One region of the Enterobacter sp. ECC-175 genome, then DNA from elsewhere that is predicted to be linked to it. Evidence: predicted binding sites of a transcription regulator. Region 1 holds the regulator's gene; the other holds the start of a gene.
What was found. The regulator CRP, encoded in region 1, controls carbon source genes, mostly activating them, when cyclic AMP is high. The targets are predictions, from matches to a motif close to ATGTGANNNNNNTCACAT.
Positions count from the first base shown of each region.

Region 2: a site for CRP is predicted at 7,896-7,913, ahead of V1599_RS03520 (PTS mannitol transporter subunit IICBA). Genes of this name have one in related genera too.

Region 1 covers NZ_CP143776.1:195,437-204,854, forward strand. Annotated here, with positions in the region: gene mdcA (malonate decarboxylase subunit alpha) at 1-1,095, opposite strand, end outside; gene V1599_RS01070 (hydrolase) at 1,323-2,345, shown strand; gene V1599_RS01075 (YheU family protein) at 2,342-2,560, shown strand; gene V1599_RS01080 (phosphoribulokinase) at 2,591-3,460, shown strand; gene V1599_RS01085 (OsmC family protein) at 3,526-3,930, opposite strand; gene crp (cAMP-activated global transcriptional regulator CRP) at 4,240-4,872, shown strand; gene V1599_RS01095 (YccS/YhfK family putative transporter) at 4,930-7,017, shown strand; gene V1599_RS01100 (aspartate aminotransferase family protein) at 7,033-8,253, opposite strand; gene pabA (aminodeoxychorismate synthase component 2) at 8,340-8,903, opposite strand; gene V1599_RS01110 (putative adenosine monophosphate-protein transferase Fic) at 8,934-9,418, opposite strand, start outside.
Region 2 covers NZ_CP143776.1:728,959-738,376, reverse strand. Annotated here, with positions in the region: gene V1599_RS03555 (4Fe-4S dicluster domain-containing protein) at 1-88, opposite strand, end outside; gene V1599_RS03550 (MipA/OmpV family protein) at 197-937, opposite strand; gene V1599_RS03545 (LysR family transcriptional regulator) at 1,055-2,020, shown strand; gene V1599_RS03540 (aldehyde dehydrogenase family protein) at 2,017-3,555, opposite strand; gene selB (selenocysteine-specific translation elongation factor) at 3,711-5,549, opposite strand; gene selA (L-seryl-tRNA(Sec) selenium transferase) at 5,546-6,931, opposite strand; gene V1599_RS03525 (glutathione S-transferase) at 7,034-7,642, opposite strand; gene V1599_RS03520 (PTS mannitol transporter subunit IICBA) at 8,099-9,418, shown strand, end outside.

The DNA of each region.
Region 1 (9,418 bases):
GTTGGCGTAGCCGTCAACCTGGAGCGTTGACCCAATGAACATATCTACCGCGTACTGACCTGCCAGCTGGCAGAAGGCACGGTTGGAGCGCATGGAGCCGTCGGCGCCGGTAAAGAAGACGTCAGGGCGGGCGCGGATGTACTCTTCCATCCCCAGCTCGCCGCCGAAGCAGTGCACGCTTTCGACCCAGCCGCTCTCAATCGCCGGGATAAGCGTTGGGTGCGGGTTCAGGGTCCAGTGCTTACAGATTTTGCCCTTCAGGCCGAGCTGTTCGCCGTAGGTCGGCAGCAGCAGCTCAATCGCTGCGGTGTTAAAGCCGATCCCGTGGTTAAGGGACTGCACCTGGTGCTCCGCGTAGATGCCCTTAATCGCCATCATCGCCATCAGGATGTGTTCCTGTTTGATCAGGCGCGGGTCACGGGTGAACAGCGGTTCGATGAAGAACGGCTTGTCGGCCACGACTACGTAGTCAATCCATGAACCCGGAATATCCACGCGCGGCAGATCGCACTCGTCGTCCACCAGTTCGTTGACCTGAGCAATAACGATCCCGTCGTGGAACGCGGCGGCTTCCACCAGCGCTGGCGTATCTTCGGTACTCGCGCCGGTGTAGATGTTGCCTTTGCGGTCAGCCTTAAAGCCGGCAATCAGCGCCACGTTCGGCGAGAGGTCGACGTACAGGCGGGAGTAGAGTTCGATGTAGGTGTGGATCGCGCCGATTTCGAGCTGGCCATCTTCCAGAAGCTGCGAGATACGCAGGCTCTGCGTGCCGGAGAAGGAGAAGTCCAGCTTGCGGGCGATGCCCTTCTCGAAGATATCCAGATGCTCGCTGCGGCCCACGCTTGGCATAATCATATGCAGGTCGTGGACGATTTGCGGGTTTACTTCAGCAAGCGAGCGGGAAAGGAAATCCGCCTGCTTTTGGTTGTTGCCTTCCAGCACAACCTTGTCGCCGGGGGCGATTAATTTTTCCAGCATGGCGACCAAATCGCCCGTTGGCAGTACCTTGCCCTGCACCGGCACAGAGGCCAGACGACGCGCTTTCTCGGTGCGTCGAGTGTTCCACTGCCGAGTGGGTGTTTGCCCAGATAACATTATTAACCTCCTGATTCAGCACATCATTCTGATTGCTTAACGTTGAGTGAAGTGTGCGCTCTGGTGAGAAAGGCATCAATTAAGCGTAGGGCGGAATCATTAGCCTGAGAGTAATAATCTCGGTAAATATTTGTGATCGGGATCAGTTCATGTTTCGGAAAACCAGGCTAAACGGGGTACAATTCGGAAGGTATCGTAAATAACTGACAACAATTAACATCGCCGTTATGACCCAAATAATCCCGTCCGACTTCGAGATCGCAGGCGAAGAGAGCGCCGAGTTCGTGCCCATGCGCGGCGCGGCAAACCCGCACCTGCAAACCATGCTGCCGCGCCTGATCCGCCGCAGGCTTCAGTTCACGCCGCACTGGCAGCGCCTGGATTTGCCGGACGGCGACTTCGTGGACCTCGCCTGGAGCGAAGATCCCGAGCAGGCCCGCCACAAGCCGCGGCTGGTGGTGTTTCACGGTCTGGAGGGCAGCCTGCACAGCCCGTACGCGCACGGCCTGATCCAGGCCGCGAAAGAACGCGGCTGGCTCGGCGTAGTGATGCATTTTCGCGGATGCAGCGGCGAACCGAACCGCCAGAAGCGGATTTACCATTCGGGTGAAACCGAAGACGGCACGTGGTTTTTAACGTGGCTGCGGGATAATTTTGGCCGCGTGCCGACGGCGGCGGTGGGCTATTCACTCGGCGGGAACATGCTGGCCTGCCTGCTGGCAAAAGAAAAAGACGCGGTTCCGCTGGATGCCGCCGTCATCGTCTCCGCACCGTTTATGCTCGAGCAGTGCAGTTACCATATGGAAAAAGGGTTTTCCCGGGTCTACCAGCGCTACCTGCTCAACCTGCTGAAGGCCAACGCCGCGCGCAAGCTCAAGGCCTATCCGGATACGCTGCCCGTCAGCCTGCAGCAGCTTAAGCGCGTAAAACGCCTGCGCGAGTTTGACGATCTGATTACCTCAAAGATCCACGGCTTCGCCGACGCGATTGACTATTACCGCCAGTGCAGCGCGATGCCGTTGCTCAATCAAATTACAAAGCCGACGCTGATTATTCACGCGAAAGACGATCCGTTCATGGATCATCACTCGATTCCGGCTCCCGAGCATTTACCGGCGAACGTGCAGTACCAGCTCACCGAGTACGGCGGGCACGTCGGCTTCGTCGGCGGCACGCTGCGCCGACCGAAAATGTGGCTGGAGACGCGTATCCCCGACTGGCTTACGACTTATCTGGAAGGTGTTAAATGATTATCCCCTGGCAGGATCTGTCTCCCGAAACGCTCGATAATCTGATTGAAAGCTTTGTATTACGCGAAGGCACCGATTATGGTGAACAAGAGCGTTCGCTTGAACAAAAGGTCGACGATGTGAAGCGCCAGCTGAAAAGCGGCGACGTGGTGCTGGTGTGGTCAGAACTGCATGAAACGGTCAATATCATGCCCCGCAACGCGTTTCACGGCTGATCTTTACATCTTTCCAGTCAGGGAGTTGCTATGTCTGCCAGACATCCGGTTATTGCCGTAACGGGTTCGAGTGGTGCGGGCACCACTACCACCAGCCTCGCCTTTCGCAAAATTTTCGCCCAGCTCAACCTGCGGGCGGCAGAGGTTGAGGGCGACAGCTTTCACCGCTACACGCGCCCCGAAATGGACATGGCCATCCGCAAGGCGCGCGATATGGGCAAACACATCAGCTATTTCGGCCCGGAGGCCAACGATTTCGGCCTGCTGGAGCAGACGTTTATTGAATACGGCCAGACCGGCAAGGGGCAGTCGCGCAAGTACCTGCACACCTATGACGAAGCCGTGCCGTGGAATCAGGTTCCGGGCACCTTCACCCCGTGGCAGCCGCTGCCGGAGCCAACGGACGTGCTGTTTTACGAAGGGCTGCACGGCGGCGTGGTCACCCCGCAGCACGACGTGGCGCGCCACGTTGACCTGCTGGTCGGCGTGGTGCCTATCGTCAACCTGGAGTGGATCCAGAAGCTCACCCGCGACATCAGCGAGCGCGGGCACTCGCGCGAGGCGGTAATGGACTCCGTGGTGCGCTCCATGGAAGATTACATCAACTACCTGACGCCGCAGTTCTCACGCACCCACATCAACTTCCAGCGCGTGCCGACGGTAGACACCTCCAACCCGTTCGCGGCGAAAAGCATTCCTTCTCTGGACGAAAGCTTCGTGGTGATCCATTTCCGCAATCTGGAAGGGATTGATTACCCGTGGCTGCTGGCGATGCTGCAGGGTTCGTTTATTTCTCATATGAACACACTGGTGGTTCCGGGCGGGAAAATGGGGCTGGCGATGGAGTTAATCATGACGCCGCTGGTGCAGCGGCTGATGGAAGGCAAGCAGATCGCGTGAGCATATTCCCTCTCCCCGTGGGAGAGGGCTAGAGTGTGGGCATCAACAGGCGCGATGCCCCGACATTACGCTTCGATCACCTCATATGAATGGGTAATGTTCACCGCTTTCTCCAGCATGAGCGCCACGGAGCAGTACTTCTCAGCGGACAGGTCAACCGCGCGCGCCACCGCCGCGTCTTTCAGCTCTTTGCCCGTGACGATAAAGTGCAGGTTGATGTGCGTGAACAGGCGCGGCGCCTCTTCGCGACGTTCCGACGTCAGCTTCACTTCGCAATTGGTCACCTCCTGACGGCCTTTCTGCAGGATAGACACCACGTCAATCGCGCTGCATCCGCCTGCCGCCATCAGCACCATCTCCATCGGGCTTGGCGCTTTATCGCCGGAGTTACCGTCCATCAAAATCTGGTGGCCGGAAGCGGACTCGCCCAGGAAGGTTAGCCCTTCGACCCATTTCACACGCGCTTGCATATTTATTAACTCCAACGTTGCATTTTTGGTGACAGATTACGCGCGCGTTACATTTCTCGCAACGGAAGGCGACCTGCATCATGCTGAAGCGAGACACCAGGAGACACGCGGCAAAAGCTATGCTAAAACACTCTGGATGCTACAGTAATACATTGACGTTACACATGTATGCAGAGGACATCAAACTTTACTGGCTGCGACACATTAGACGGCCGACTTCCCAGGTATGGGTAAGAATTCGATTGCAAACCCAGAGTCAGGATGCAACGTATGGCTCTGGAGACAGCTTATAACAGAGGATAACAGCGCATGGTGCTTGGCAAACCGCAAACAGACCCGACTCTCGAATGGTTCTTGTCTCATTGCCACATTCATAAGTACCCATCAAAGAGCACGCTGATTCACCAGGGTGAAAAAGCGGAAACGTTGTATTACATCGTTAAAGGCTCGGTGGCAGTGCTGATCAAAGATGAAGAAGGGAAAGAGATGATCCTTTCTTATCTGAACCAGGGCGATTTCATCGGTGAACTGGGCCTGTTTGAAGAAGGCCAGGAACGTAGCGCCTGGGTTCGTGCAAAGACAGCATGTGAAGTGGCTGAAATTTCTTACAAAAAGTTCCGTCAGCTGATCCAGGTTAACCCGGACATCCTGATGCGTCTTTCTTCGCAGATGGCGCGCCGCCTGCAGGTTACGTCTGAAAAAGTGGGCAACCTCGCCTTCCTCGACGTCACCGGTCGTATCGCACAGACCCTGCTGAACTTGGCGAAACAGCCAGACGCCATGACCCACCCTGACGGCATGCAAATTAAAATTACCCGCCAGGAGATTGGTCAGATCGTCGGTTGCTCCCGTGAAACGGTGGGTCGTATTCTAAAAATGCTGGAAGATCAGAACCTGATCTCTGCACACGGTAAAACCATCGTGGTTTACGGAACCCGTTAATTCCGGTCAAACGGCGTGCCACCGCAGGGTGTCACGCCGTTTTTGTCTCTATCCCCCATGTGGCGCAGGCTGATCTATCACCCGGAAGTAAACTACGCACTGCGACAAACGCTGGTGTTGTGCCTGCCCGTGGCCATTGGCCTCATTCTTGGACATCTCCAGCAGGGGCTGCTGTTTTCCCTGGTGCCCGCCTGCTGCAACATTGCCGGGCTGGACACGCCGCACAAGCGCTTTTTCAAACGCCTGATCGTTGGCGGCAGCCTGTTTGCCGGCTGTAGCCTCGCCGTTCAGCTGCTGCTGGCGCGCGATATTCCACTGCCGCTGATTTTAACCGTACTGGCGATGACGCTCGGCGTTACCGCTGAAATCAGTTCGCTGCACGCCCGCCTGCTGCCCGCCTCGCTGATCGCCGCCATTTTCACCCTAAGCCTCGCGGGCAATATGCCGGTATGGGAGCCGCTGCTGATCTACGCCCTCGGCACGCTGTGGTACGGCGTATTCAACTGGTTTTGGTTCTGGCTGTGGCGGGAACAGCCGCTGCGCGAATCCCTGAGCCTGCTCTACGTTCAGCTGGCCGACTACTGCGAAGCCAAATACACCCTGCTCACGCAGCATACCGACCCGGAAAAATCCCTGCCGCCACTGCTGACGCGCCAGCAGAAGGTGGTCGATCTCATCAGCCAGTGCTACCAGCAGCTGCACATGCTCGCCGCGAATAAAAACCACGAGTACAAGCGGCTGCTGCGCATCTTCCAGGTGGGGCTGGATCTGCAGGAGCATATCTCCGTGAGCCTGCACCACCCGCAGGAGGTGCAGAAGCTGGTCGAGCGCAGCCACGCGGAAGCGGTGATCCGCTGGAACGCGCAGACGGTTTCGGCGCGCCTGCGCGTGCTGGCTGACGACATTCTGTATCACCGCTTTCCCACGCGCTTCAGCATGGAAAAGCAGCTCGGCGCGCTGGAGAAAATTGCCCGCCAGCATCCTGATAACCCGGTCGGCCAGTTCGCGGCATGGCACTTCAGCCGCATCGCCCGCGTTTTGCGCACGCAGCGCCCGCTCTACCCGCGCGACCTGATGGCCGACAAGCAGAAGCGCCTGCCGCTGCTGCCCGCCCTGAAAAGCTATCTGTCGCTTAAATCCGCCGCCCTGCGCAACGCCGCGCGCATCAGCGTGATGTTGAGCATCGCCAGCCTGATGGGCATGGCGCTGCACCTGCCGAAGCCGTACTGGATCCTCATGACCGTGCTGTTTGTTACCCAAAACGGCTACGGGGCGACGCGCGTGCGCATTCTGCACCGGGCGGGCGGCACGATGGCGGGGCTAATTATTGCGGGCGTAACGCTGCACTTCCACGTGCCGGAAGGGTATACGCTGGCGGGAATGCTGGTGGTTACGCTGGTGAGCTACCTGATCATCCGCAAAAACTACGGCTGGGCGATGGTCGGCTTTACGGTGACCGCGGTGTATACCCTGCAGCTGCTCACGCTCAACGGCGAGCAGTTTATCGTCGCCAGGCTGGTTGATACGCTGATTGGCTGCCTGATCGCCTTCGGCGGCATGGTCTGGCTGTGGCCGCAGTGGCAGAGCGGGCTGCTGCGCCAGAACGCCCACGACGCGCTCGAAGCCGACCAGGATGCCATCCGCTTAATCCTGAGCAACGATCCGCAGCCTTCGCCGCTGGCGTATCAGCGCATGCGGGTCAATCAGGCGCACAACGCCCTGTTCAACTCCCTTAATCAGGCGATGCAGGAGCCGGGCTTTAACTCGCACTATCTCGCCGACATGAGGCTATGGGTGACGCACAGCCAGTTTATCGTTGAGCATATCAACGCCATGACCACGCTGGCGCGCGAGCACACGATGCTGACGCCGGATCTGGCGCAGCGCTATTTGCAATCATGTGAAATTGGCCTGCAGCGCTGTCAGCAGCGGCTGGAGTATGATGCGCCGGGCGAGTCGGGGGATTCAAACATTCTGGAAGCGCCGGAAACGCTGACCCACGGGCCGATGAGCACCCTGGAGCAGCATTTGCAGCGCGTGCTGGGCCACCTGAACACCATGCACACCATTTCGTCGGTGGCATGGCGCCAGCGCCCGCATCACGGGATTTGGTTAACGCGCATTTTAAAACGCACGCCGTACTGAGTGTGTCGCGTGAGATTATCCCCGGACGATCTTCCCGACCGCTGCGGCAAACCGAACTAACCCGTCTGCAATATCCTTCTCTTCCACCACCAGCGACGGCGCGAAGCGCATCACGTCCGGCCCGGCGTTGAGCACCATCACCCCTTCCTGGGCGGCGGCATGCAGAAAATCGCGCGCGCGGCCCTTGTACTGCGGCTTCAGCTCGGCGCCGATCAGCAGCCCCATGCCGCGGATCTCGCTGAACACGTCGTACTGCGCGTCAATCTGCTGAAGGTGCTTCACAAACTGCTCGCGCTTCGCGCTTACGCCGCTCAGAACCGGCGGCGTATTGATGATGTCGAACGCCGCGCCCGCCACGGCGCAGGCCAGCGGGTTACCGCCGTAGGTGGAGCCGTGGGAGCCGACGTGAAACGCGGAGGCGATCTCCTGAGTGGTCAGCACCGCGCTCACCGGGAACCCGCCGCCGAGCGCCTTGGCGCTGGTCAGAATGTCCGGCGTCACGCCGTAGTGCATATAGGCGAAGAGATCGCCGGTGCGGCCCATTCCGCACTGGACCTCATCAAACACCAGCAGCGCCTTGTGCTCATCGCACAGCGCGCGCAGCCCTTTGAGGAACTCCGGCGTGGCTGCCGTCACGCCGCCTTCGCCCTGAATCGGCTCGACGACGACCGCGCAGGTGTGATCGTCCATCACCGCCTTCACCGCGTGCAGATCGTTAAACGGCACGTGGATAATATCTGCCGGTTTCGGGCCAAAGCCGTCGGAATATTTCGGCTGGCCGCCAACGGATACGGTGAACAGCGAGCGGCCGTGGAAGGCGTTATGGAAGGCGATAATCTTGGTTTTGTACGGGCTGTGGCGGGTGGAGGCGTAATAACGCGCCAGCTTGAAGGCGGTTTCGTTGGCCTCGGTGCCGGAGTTCATAAACAGCACGCGCTCGGCGAAGGTCGCATCAACGATCTTGCGCCCCAGGCGCAGCGCAGGCTCGTTGGTAAAGACGTTGCTGGTGTGCCACAGGGTTTCGCCCTGGGTTTTCAGCGCCTCTACCAGCGCAGGATGGCAATGGCCCAGCGCCGTCACCGCAATGCCGCCCGCAAAATCTACATACTCTTTGCCCTGCTGATCCCACACGCGGCTGCCTTTTCCCTTCACCGGGATAAACTCGGCCGGTGCATAAACCGGCAGGATCACTTCGTCGAATGTTGCGCGGGTAATTGCGGGTTGTTCAGTTGCCATGTCATGCCCATCCATTTTATGTCACAGAGATTGTGAAAATATAATCACAAAATATGCATAAAAAATCACAGCAAGGCAATAGATATTCAGCGATTGAGAAAATTCGCCAGCAGCGGGTGCCCCTGCTCGCTGAGAATGCTTTCCGGGTGGAACTGAACCCCTTCGAGATCCCATTCCCGATGACGGATGCCCATGATCTCCTGCGTCTCGCTTCGGGCGGTCACCTCGAAGCAGGCGGGCAGCGTCGGCGGGTCAATGACCAGAGAATGGTAGCGCGTCACGGTCAGCGGGTTATTTAACCCCGCAAAGACGCCCGCGCCCGTATGGGTAATCGGTGAGGTTTTACCGTGCATCACCTTCGCGGCGCGCACGATGGTGGCACCGAAGACCTGCGCGATGGCCTGGTGGCCCAGGCAAACGCCCAGAATCGGCAGCCTGCCCGCATAGTGGCGAATAGCGTCCAGCGAAACGCCGGATTCTGACGGCGTACACGGCCCCGGAGAGATGACGATTTTCTGCGGGGCCAGCGCGTCGATATCGGCGAGCGCGATCTCGTCATTGCGACGCACCACCACCTCGGCGCCGAGTTCGCAAAAATACTGGTAAAGGTTCCAGGTGAAGGAATCGTAGTTATCAATCAGCAGGATCATGGCGGCTCCAGAAAAAAAGGCCGCCCTATTCTACTCAGTTTCCCGCGCGTCGCTCACTACTTTGGCAAAGATGGCGTTCAGGTCCCTCACATCGCCCGTTGCGCCGCTGCGGTTCGCCGCGACCCAGCGCTCGGGGTCAATATCCCGCCAGTCCAGCGCGTAGCCCGCGTGGATCGCCAGCTGCTCAAAGAAGACGCGCTGGGCGATGCCGTTACCGCTGATGAACGGGTGAAGCATGTTGATTTCGCAGTAGTAGTGGCTAATTTTCTCAACAAATGCGTCTTTTTCAAGGCCGACCAGATACTTGTCGCCTTCCAGATCGGCCATCAGCTCATTTCCCATCTTCTCGATGTATTCGAAATGGCAGAAGGGAATGTCGCCTTTAGAAATATCGTCGGTACGGAACTCGCCTGCCTGCTTCATTTCTCTGCGATATAAATGGCGGTGGATGAGGCACAGATGGGGCAGGCCGGGCGCAGAAGGCCCAAGCTCCAGCGTCTCGATGTCGGGCTCTG
Region 2 (9,418 bases), 530 kb from region 1:
GCATATCCTGATGTGCCACCGAGCAGGCGACTTCGCAGGTACGACAGCCGATGCATTTCGCCGCATCTGCCATGATAAATCGGTTCATCCCTTCCCTCCTCATTCAGACCGTTAGGTAAGCTTGCCAGATGAGCGCGCGTCGCTGCCATGATCGAAACGGCAGAAGAAGAAATAAACCTTAAGCGTGGCGCTTTTTTTAAAAACGCCAGCTCACTCCCGTCAGCAGCGCAAAGCTGTCGTCACGGTCAATCATCGGGCTGTTCTTCACGTCAGCAGGCAGCACGCTGTAGACCGCGCTGGCCGTCAGGAAAAGGCTCTGCGTAAGCTGGTACCTTGCGGTAAGGCCAACGTACGGGCTCCAGCCGTCGCCGGCAGAGTATTGATTCAGACCGCTGCGGCGAGATTCACTGCCCGACACGCCGTAGTAGTAATCGTTATAGCTGGCGTCACTGTAGAAAACCCCGGCGGAGGGGATCAGCGTCAGGCGCTCCATGCGGACGGGATGGAAATAAGACACCTCACCAACCAGGCCGCCGCTCTCGTCCATCACATCGCCGGAAACGGCCACCTTCAGGCTTCCCCAGCGCTCATGGCGGGAGTAAGCGCCGCCCAAAAATGCGGAGGCCTTGCGCTCATCCAGCCGTTTCATCCGGGCGTCATCGTTATCATCCGGATCAAAGTGCAGCGGCATCCAGGAGGCGGTAAGGCTGATTTCGTTCTTATTGTCTTTCCACAAGATCCAGCCGCCCGTTGCCTGACGGATATAGAAGCTATCGCCTTCATAGCTTATTAATGGCACCGCCGTGGTATTTTTGTTATAGCCTTTGTAAGGAGACTCATTAAATACCGCCCCCGCACCCAGTGAAAATTCACCGGCCATTGCGGATGATGATGCAAATAACGCGGCAGCAATAAGCAAATTCTTTTTGATAATCATTCCATGCGATCCATTTAAACGCCAAGCGAGCGAGGCGAATAATAATGGTTACAAAATTATCAATGCAATGCCGCTATTTATATAATATTATATATAAAATCATATAGATGGGTTCTGATGATGAATAAGCTACAGTTAAAACCCCGTGAGCTAAAAATCATTTCCGTGATCGCCGCCACGCACAGCATCGGTGATGCCGCCGCATTTCTGGGAATGGCGCAGGCTAACGTCAGTAAATACCTGTCTGATTTTGAAACGCGTATCGGTCTAAAGGTTTTTGAGCGCACTACCCGGCATCTGGCGCTAACCCAGTTTGGCGAAGCATTACTCCCTTACGTTAATGCCGCACTTGATAAAAATAGCCTGCTCATTAATTTCATCGCAGATTATAAACATGAAAAACGCGGTAAAGTGACGATTTACGCCCCTACGGGGATCGTGAACTATCTTGCACGCCAGGTGATTCACCAGATTGAAGAAATCGGTGATATTCGCATTTCGTTAAAAACGTCCAATCTGGGGCGTAATGAGTTTTCTGAAGGCGTCCCATTTCCCGATGACTGCGATATATTAATTACCTACGCCCAGCCTAAAGACGAAAGTTTAGTTGCCAGCGTTTTAGCAAAATATTCCATCACGGCATTTGCGACAGCAGAATATTTAGAAAAGCATCCTATCAACGGCCCTGAAGAGTTAATTAACCATTCGTGTATCTTAATTGACTCAATGCTGGTGGATGATGCCAATATCTGGCGTTTTCACGATCGTGAAAGCGGAGAAATACATGATTACAGAGTGACCGGTAACTATATTTGCGACAACACCCAATCCGCGCTTGAACTGGCGAGAAATCATCTCGGTATCGTTTTTGCGCCAAAAGAAAGCCTGAAAAATGAGATTATAAGCGGCATGCTTATACCCTGCTTCCCGCATCAGGATGAGTGGTGGCTGGATCTCACGGCCATTTTTCGTAAACGCGAATACCAGCCCTGGCGCGTGCAGTACGTCCTTGACGGCATACTAAACTGCCTGCGCCAGCAGATAGCTCAGGCCGCACTCGGACGGCCCGAGCAGGAGAATTAAAACAGCCCCAGCGGTTTATCGGAATAGCTAACCAGCAGACATTTCGTTTGCTGGTAGTGTTCCAGCATCATCTTGTGCGTCTCTCGACCAATGCCTGACTGCTTATAACCACCAAACGCCGCGTGCGCCGGATAAGCGTGATAGCAGTTGGTCCATACGCGCCCGGCCTGGATGCCCCGCCCCATCTTATAGGCCTGGTTCCCGTTGCGGCTCCAAACGCCCGCCCCCAGGCCATACTGCGTATCGTTGGCAATCTCCAGCGCCTCGTCCATGGTTTTGAAGGTTGTGACGGCCAAAACCGGGCCGAAAATTTCCTCCTGGAAGACGCGCATTGAGTTTTGCCCGTACAAAATCGTTGGCTCCAGGTAGTATCCCTCCTGAAGATCGCCGCCCAGCACCTTCCGCCGCCCGCCGGTCAGCACGTCTGCGCCTTCCTTTTTGCCGATATCAATGTAGTTGAGGATGGTTTCTAGCTGTCCGTGCGAAACCTGCGCACCCATCTGCGTCACGCCGTCGAGCGGGTTGCCGCTGCGTATCGACTCAACCCGCCGAATTGCCCGCTCCATAAAGCGCTCATAAATGGATTCCTGAACCAGCGCGCGGCTAGGGCAGGTGCAGACTTCGCCCTGGTTAAAGGCAAACAGCGCAAACCCTTCCAGCGCTTTATCAAAGAAGGCATCTTCCTCATCCATCACGTCGGCAAAGAAGATATTCGGCGACTTCCCGCCCAGCTCCAGCGTGACGGGAATAATATTCTGCGTCGCATACTGCATGATCTGCTGGCCCACTTCCGTCGAGCCGGTAAACGCGATCTTGGCGATGCGCTTTGACGTCGCCAGATATTCTCCGATCTCGCCTCCCGCGCCGTTGACCACATTAATCACCCCCGGCGGGAGCAAGTCGCCAATGACCTCCATCAGCAGCAGCACCGACAGCGGCGTCAGCCGGGCGGGCTTCAGGACAACGCAGTTCCCGGCCGCCAGTGCGGGCGCCATTTTCCAGCTCGCCATCAGAAGCGGGAAATTCCACGGGATAATTTGCGCCACAACCCCGAGCGGCTCGTGAAAGTGATAGGCCACCGTTTCGCTATCCACCTCGCTGATCCCGCCCTCCTGCGCGCGAATGCAGGAGGCAAAATAGCGGAAGTGATCAATCGCCAGCGGGACATCCGCGGCCATCGTTTCCCGAATAGGCTTGCCGTTGTCCCACGTTTCCGCGGTCGCAAGAAGCTCCAGGTTTTGCTCCATCCGATCGGCAATTTTAAGCAGGATAGCGGCTCTGTCCTGAACGGAGGTGTGCGCCCACTTCTCTTTAACGCCGTGCGCCGCATCCAGCGCCAAATCGATATCACGCCTGCCCGAGCTGGCTATCTCGCACAGCGGCTGGCCGGTAACGGGCGTCAGGTTTGAATAGTATTCACCGTCAACGGGAGCTACCCAGCTGCCGCCGATAAAGTTGTCATAACGGGGTTTCAGCTTAAGCGGAAAGCCATATTCACCTGGCTGAATGCGCGATGAGGGAGGATTGTTGGTCATGACCGTCTCCATGCTGTGGGGATATAACAAGGGTAGTCACGGCTGGCTGTTTTCTCGCCAGCTAAAAACAGGTTTACGAGCTATATCACGGATTGCCGTTGTTTAACCCTCATGAAGCGAGCGGGGCATCACGCCCCGCCTCTTCACTGCCTGCCTTAGGGAAACAGCCGCGCGTCGCGAAGGATATGGTCATTGCCGCGACGGCGCGTAAAGCCGATGCGGTTAAAATATTCCAGGATCTGAATCGCCAGCTTTCGCCCCACGTTGAGCCGGTCGCGGAAGTCCGCCGCGCAGGTTGAACCACGCTCCCGATCCAGCTCGCGGATCAGGTTTGCAAACGCCACGATGCGATCGTTGCGGTAATAACGATCCTTCACGATCGCCACAATCAGCCCCTGCTGCGCCGCGTGCCGCAGCACCTGCCGCATTATCTGCTCGTCGGCGTGGATTTCGCGCGCCAGGTCGCGAACCCACCACGGCTCGTCGCCAAACAGCGGCGCCGCCTGTTGCCAGATAGCCTCCTGTTCGGCCGTGAAGCCGGCTTTGTGCTCCGGCAGGTGCAGCCAGCCGTGGTGGCTGCTAATCACGCCGCTCTCGCGCATGTTTTCAATCAGCAGCAGCACCAGCGCCTCGTCTTCCATAGGTAGCGCCATGCGCCGCAGGCGCTCGCGCCCCGGGCCTGGCTCATCCTGGTGCTGTTCGTGATAGGTGGCGAGCGTGCTGAGGATTTTGCGCTGCCAGCGCGCCGCGACGGGCGCACTCAGCAGGTTATACCCGGCCTGGATAAAGCCCGGCTCCTGCGTCAGCGCGCGCAGGCCTTCGCCGCTCAGCTGGCGCGCCCACGCGAAGTCGCCAAGGTTGACCGCGCCCCGCTCGAGGTGAACATTCAGCGCGGCTTTATCGTCCGCGGCCTGCGCGAGCGACGCCAGCCACTGGAGATACTCCGGCTTGCGCTTGCCGCGTCTCGGCGGGTTGAGCGCCACCACGCGGGCGCCAGCCAGCGTTTCCCGCGCGGAAATGTCGCGCAGCACCAGACGGTCGTTATCCGCAAGCCAGAGCGGGCTATCCAACACCAGCTCGGCAAGATCGTTTTCCAGCAGGGAGACGCGCCCGGTAATGCGGCTGGCCGCGTGGTGGATATGCAGCGGCTGCCATTGCGTCAGCGGGGTATGCGTTTGCAGGGAGACAATCACCCGCTCGGACGGCTCGGGCGGCTCGTCGGCCAGCAGCCAGTCGCCGCGGCTTAGCTGCTCTTTCTCCGCATCACCGGCGATGTTCAGGGCGATGCGCTGCCCCGCGTGGGCGTGTTCCGCGGGCTGGTTTTGCGCATGCAGGCCGCGCACGCGCATCGGCCTGTTGACGCCCGTCAGCCACAGCGTATCCCCCACCTTTACCTCACCGCTGAGGGCCGTCCCGGTGACCACAAGGCCCGCACCCTTAACGGTGAAGGCCCGATCGATAGCCAGGCGGAAGCGGTGCTGCCCGGCCGGCTCGCGGGCGGGTAGCTGCAGCAGGTGCTGGCGAAGCGCGTCGATGCCGCGGTCCTGCGTCGCCACGGTGACGAAAAGCGGCGCATCGGCAAAGCCAAATTCATGCAGGGTCATCTGCACCGCGCTGCGCACCTCTTCAATACGGGAATCATCCACGCGATCGGCTTTGGTCAGCGCCACCGTCAGCTGCGGATTTCCGGTCAGCTGGAGTATGGCAAGGTGTTCGCGCGTTTGTGCCATCACGCCGTCATCGCACGCCACCACCAGCAGCGCATGGTCAATGCCGCCCACGCCTGCCAGCATATTCGCGAGAAACTTTTCGTGACCCGGCACGTCGATAAAGCCCAGAACGCGGCCATCGGGCTGCGGCCAGTAGGCATAGCCCAAATCGATGGTCATGCCGCGTTTCTTCTCTTCCGGCAGGCGGTCGGCATTCACGCCCGTGAGCGCCTGCAATAGCGTCGTTTTTCCGTGGTCGACGTGACCGGCGGTGGCAATGATCATTTCAACAGCATCTCCAGAAACCGCTTTTCATCTTCAAGACAACGTAAGTCCAGCCACAGGCGGCCATCGTAAATACGGCCAATGACCGGCACCGTCAGCGCGCGCCAGCGGGCCGATAGCGCCTCAAGCTGGCTCCCGCGCCCGTCGCGCGGCGTAAACGTGAGCGCCGCGCTGGGCAGCCGATCGACGGGGAGTGAGCCACTGCCGATCTGCGACTGGCACGGCTCTAGGCGCACGTCAAAATCAGGGTAGAGGGGCGCAACCTGCGGCAGCAATAGCTCGCCCTGAGCGCGAATCGACGCCGCGTCGCGCGACAGCATACGCAGCGTTGGAAGGCGTTCAGCCAGCTTTTCCGGGTGCAGATAAAGCCGCAGCGTGGCTTCCAGCGCGGCGAGCGTCATTTTATCGGCGCGCAGCGCGCGCTTGAGCGGATGCTGCTGCAGCTGCGCAATCAGCGCGCGCTTGCCGACGATAATCCCCGCCTGCGGCCCGCCGAGGAGCTTGTCGCCGGAAAAACTCACCAGGCTCACGCCAGCGGCGATCATCTCCTGCGGCATCGGCTCTTTTGGCAGCCCGTACTGGCCTAAATCCACCAGCGAACCGCTGCCGAGATCGGCTATCACCGGCACGTCCAGCTCGCGTCCGATCGCGGCAAGCTCGGCCTCTTCAACCACTTTGGTGAAGCCTTCAATATGGTAATTGCTGGTATGTACCTTCATCAGCAGCGCGGTGTTTTCATTCACCGCCGCGCGATAATCTTTAGCGTGGGTGCGGTTCGTGGTGCCCACCTCGTGCAGGGTACATCCCGCCTGGCGCATCACGTCCGGAATGCGAAACGCTCCGCCGATCTCCACCAGCTCCCCGCGAGAAACAACGACCTCTTTACCGCTCGCCGTGGCGGCCAGCATCAGCAGCACGGCGGCGGCATTGTTGTTCACAATGCAGGCATCTTCCGCGCCGGTAAGCTGGCACAGGAGATCCGCCAGCGCGCGATCGCGGTGGCCGCGGCCCGCACCGTCAAGATCGTACTCCAGCGTAACCGGTGAACGCATGGCCTGCTCAACCGCCTCAACGGCTTCCTCAGCCTGCTGCGCGCGGCCCAGGTTGGTGTGCAGCACCGTACCGGTCAGGTTGATGACCGGGCGCAGCGCGCTTTGCGCATTCTCAACCAGCCTGTTCTCCACTTCCTGCCCCCACGCGCTGCACCAGTCGGGCAGCGCATTCTCCGCCTGAATATGCCGCCGGGCTTCGTCCTGAAGCAGGCGCAGCATCTCCACCGTCGCGGTATGGCCGAAACGCCCCAGCGCGCGGAGAATATCGGGCTGACGAAGCAGACGGTCAGTAGCAGGAATTTGGCTGTAGAGGGAATGATGAGTAGTCATGGAAACGCCCGGCGAGTAAATTTCACCCCCCTCCCGACGGGAGAGGGAGTTAGTATTGGGAGGGATTGTACAACCTCTCGCCGCGAAGTGTTATAACCCGAATCAAGCCTTTGGCGGTTCGGTGCGCGCAAAGCTCTCGCGCTGGAAGAGCGTTTCGGCAAGCTTCACCAGCAGCGGGCGCTCCACGCACCAGCCCGGAGAAACGCGGCGAAAATTGAGGTAGTCGATGGCGCAGGCAATCGCAATCGTCGCCAGATTTAGCTCATCGCTGCGAATTTTCCCCTGCTGTATCAGCTGCTCGCACATGTCCAGACTGCGGCTGATTTTTTCGCGCTGGCGCAGCAGCTCGGTTTCCGACTGCTGCGCGGCGGGCCTTGCCTGTTCGCGCACGGACGCAAGCGCGGCGTCCATAATGCCGTCGGCCAAGGCTTCGATCTGCTTCACGGCCAGCGCCGCTTTGGGCTCAGCGGGCACCATCGCCGGGGCGATGCCCAGCAGCTCGATGTACTCCGCAATAATCGGGGAATCAAACCAACACTCGCCATCGTCGGTGACCAGCGCAGGGACTTTTCCCAGCGGGTTATACCGCGCAACGCCGCTCTCCGCGCTGTAGGGCTGTTCATTCACAAACTCAAATTCGATCCCCTTCTCCAGCAGAAGAATCGAAATTTTACGCACGAAAGGGCTGGTATAGCTGCCGATGAGTTTCATTGCCTGCTCCAGGATGCCAACAAAGAGGTCAGTATGGATCATGCACAGAAAAATGGCAGGTAGCCGTATCGCATTCCCTGATTGCGGTAATGCGTTTGCCCGCGATCGCTCCCGGAAAGATCCGTATAAAAATATTTTGTGAAGATAGTCACAATACAGAAACAAACACCACACAATATAGTGTGATTGAAATCACAAAATACCCTCCATCACGCCTGTTTTTTGCGCAAAGATGATTTTTCATACGCCATATTTGTGATGGCGATCACTTCATTAACGTCCAGTCACCCTATATTTACGTGATTGAGATCACACAATTTTTCGCTGTCTGGACAGTTGAACGATTCAGTGCCAGATTTCACAGCATCAGAACAGGGCTCGGCTACCTCTGCCGCCGCACGTTAACAATAAACCTCGGGCCGCAGGCCTAAGCGTAAACAAAAGAAGGGGTGTTTTATGTCATCCGATTTCAAGATCAAAGTGCAAAGCTTTGGTCGCTTCCTCAGCAATATGGTGATGCCAAATATCGGCGCGTTTATCGCGTGGGGTATCATCACCGCGTTGTTCATTCCAACAGGGTGGTTGCCTAACGAAACGCTGGCGAAACTGGTTGGCCCAATGATTACCTATCTGCTGCCGCTGCTCATCGGTTATACCGGTGGTCGTCTGGTCGGCGGCGACCGCGGCGGCGTGGTCGGTGCAATCACCACCATGGGCGTGATCGTCGGTGCGGACATGCCGATGTTCCTCGGTGCGATGATTGCCGGCCCTCTGGGCGGCTGGGCAATTAAGAAGTTCGACGTTTGGGTTGACGGTAAGATCAAGTCCGGCTTCGAAATGCTGGTGAACAACTTCTCTGCGGGCATCATCGGGATGATCCTCGCGATTCTGGCGTTCCTCGGCATTGGCCCTGCGGTTGAAGTCCTGTCCAAAATTCTGGCGGCGGGCGTTAACTTCATGGTGGCACACGACATGCTGCCGCTGGCGTCTATCTTTGTTGAACCGGCGAAAATCCTGTTCCTCAATAACGCTATCAACCACGGCATCTTCTCGCCGCTGGGTATTCAGCAGTCACACGATCTCGGCAAGTCCATCTTCTTCCTGATTGAAGCGAACCCGGGTCCGGGTATGGGCGTACTGCTGGCGTACATGTTCTTCGGTCGCGGCAGCGCGAAGCAGTCTGCGGGCGGCGCGGCGATCATCCACTTCCTGGGCGGTATCCACGAAATTTACTTCCCTTACGTGCTGATGAACCCGCGTCTGATCCTGGCCGTTATCCTCGGCGGTATGACCGGCGTGTTCACCCTGAGCGTGCTGGGCGGCGGCCTGGTTTCTCCTGCGTCTCCGGGCTCCATCCTGGCGGTGCTGGCGATGACGCCGAAAGGCGCGTACTTCGCGAACATCGCGGCTATCTGTGCGGCAATGGCGGTCTCCTTCGTTGTTTCGGCCATCCTGCTGAAAACCAGCAAGGTGAAAGAAGACGACGACATTGAAGCGGCAACCCGCCGTATGCACGACATGAAAGCAGAGTCCAAAGGCGCGACTCCGCTGGCGGCTGGCGAAGTATCCAACGACCTGAGCCACGTACGTAAAATCATCGTTGCCTGCGACGCCGGTATGGGCTCCAGCGCAATGGGTGCAGGCGTGCTGCGTAAGAAAGTGCAGGACGCGGGCCTGACCAACATCTCCGTCACCAACAGCGCGATAAACAGCCTGCCGCCGGACGTTGACCTGGTGATTACCCACCGCGATCTGACCGAGCGCGCCATGCGTCAG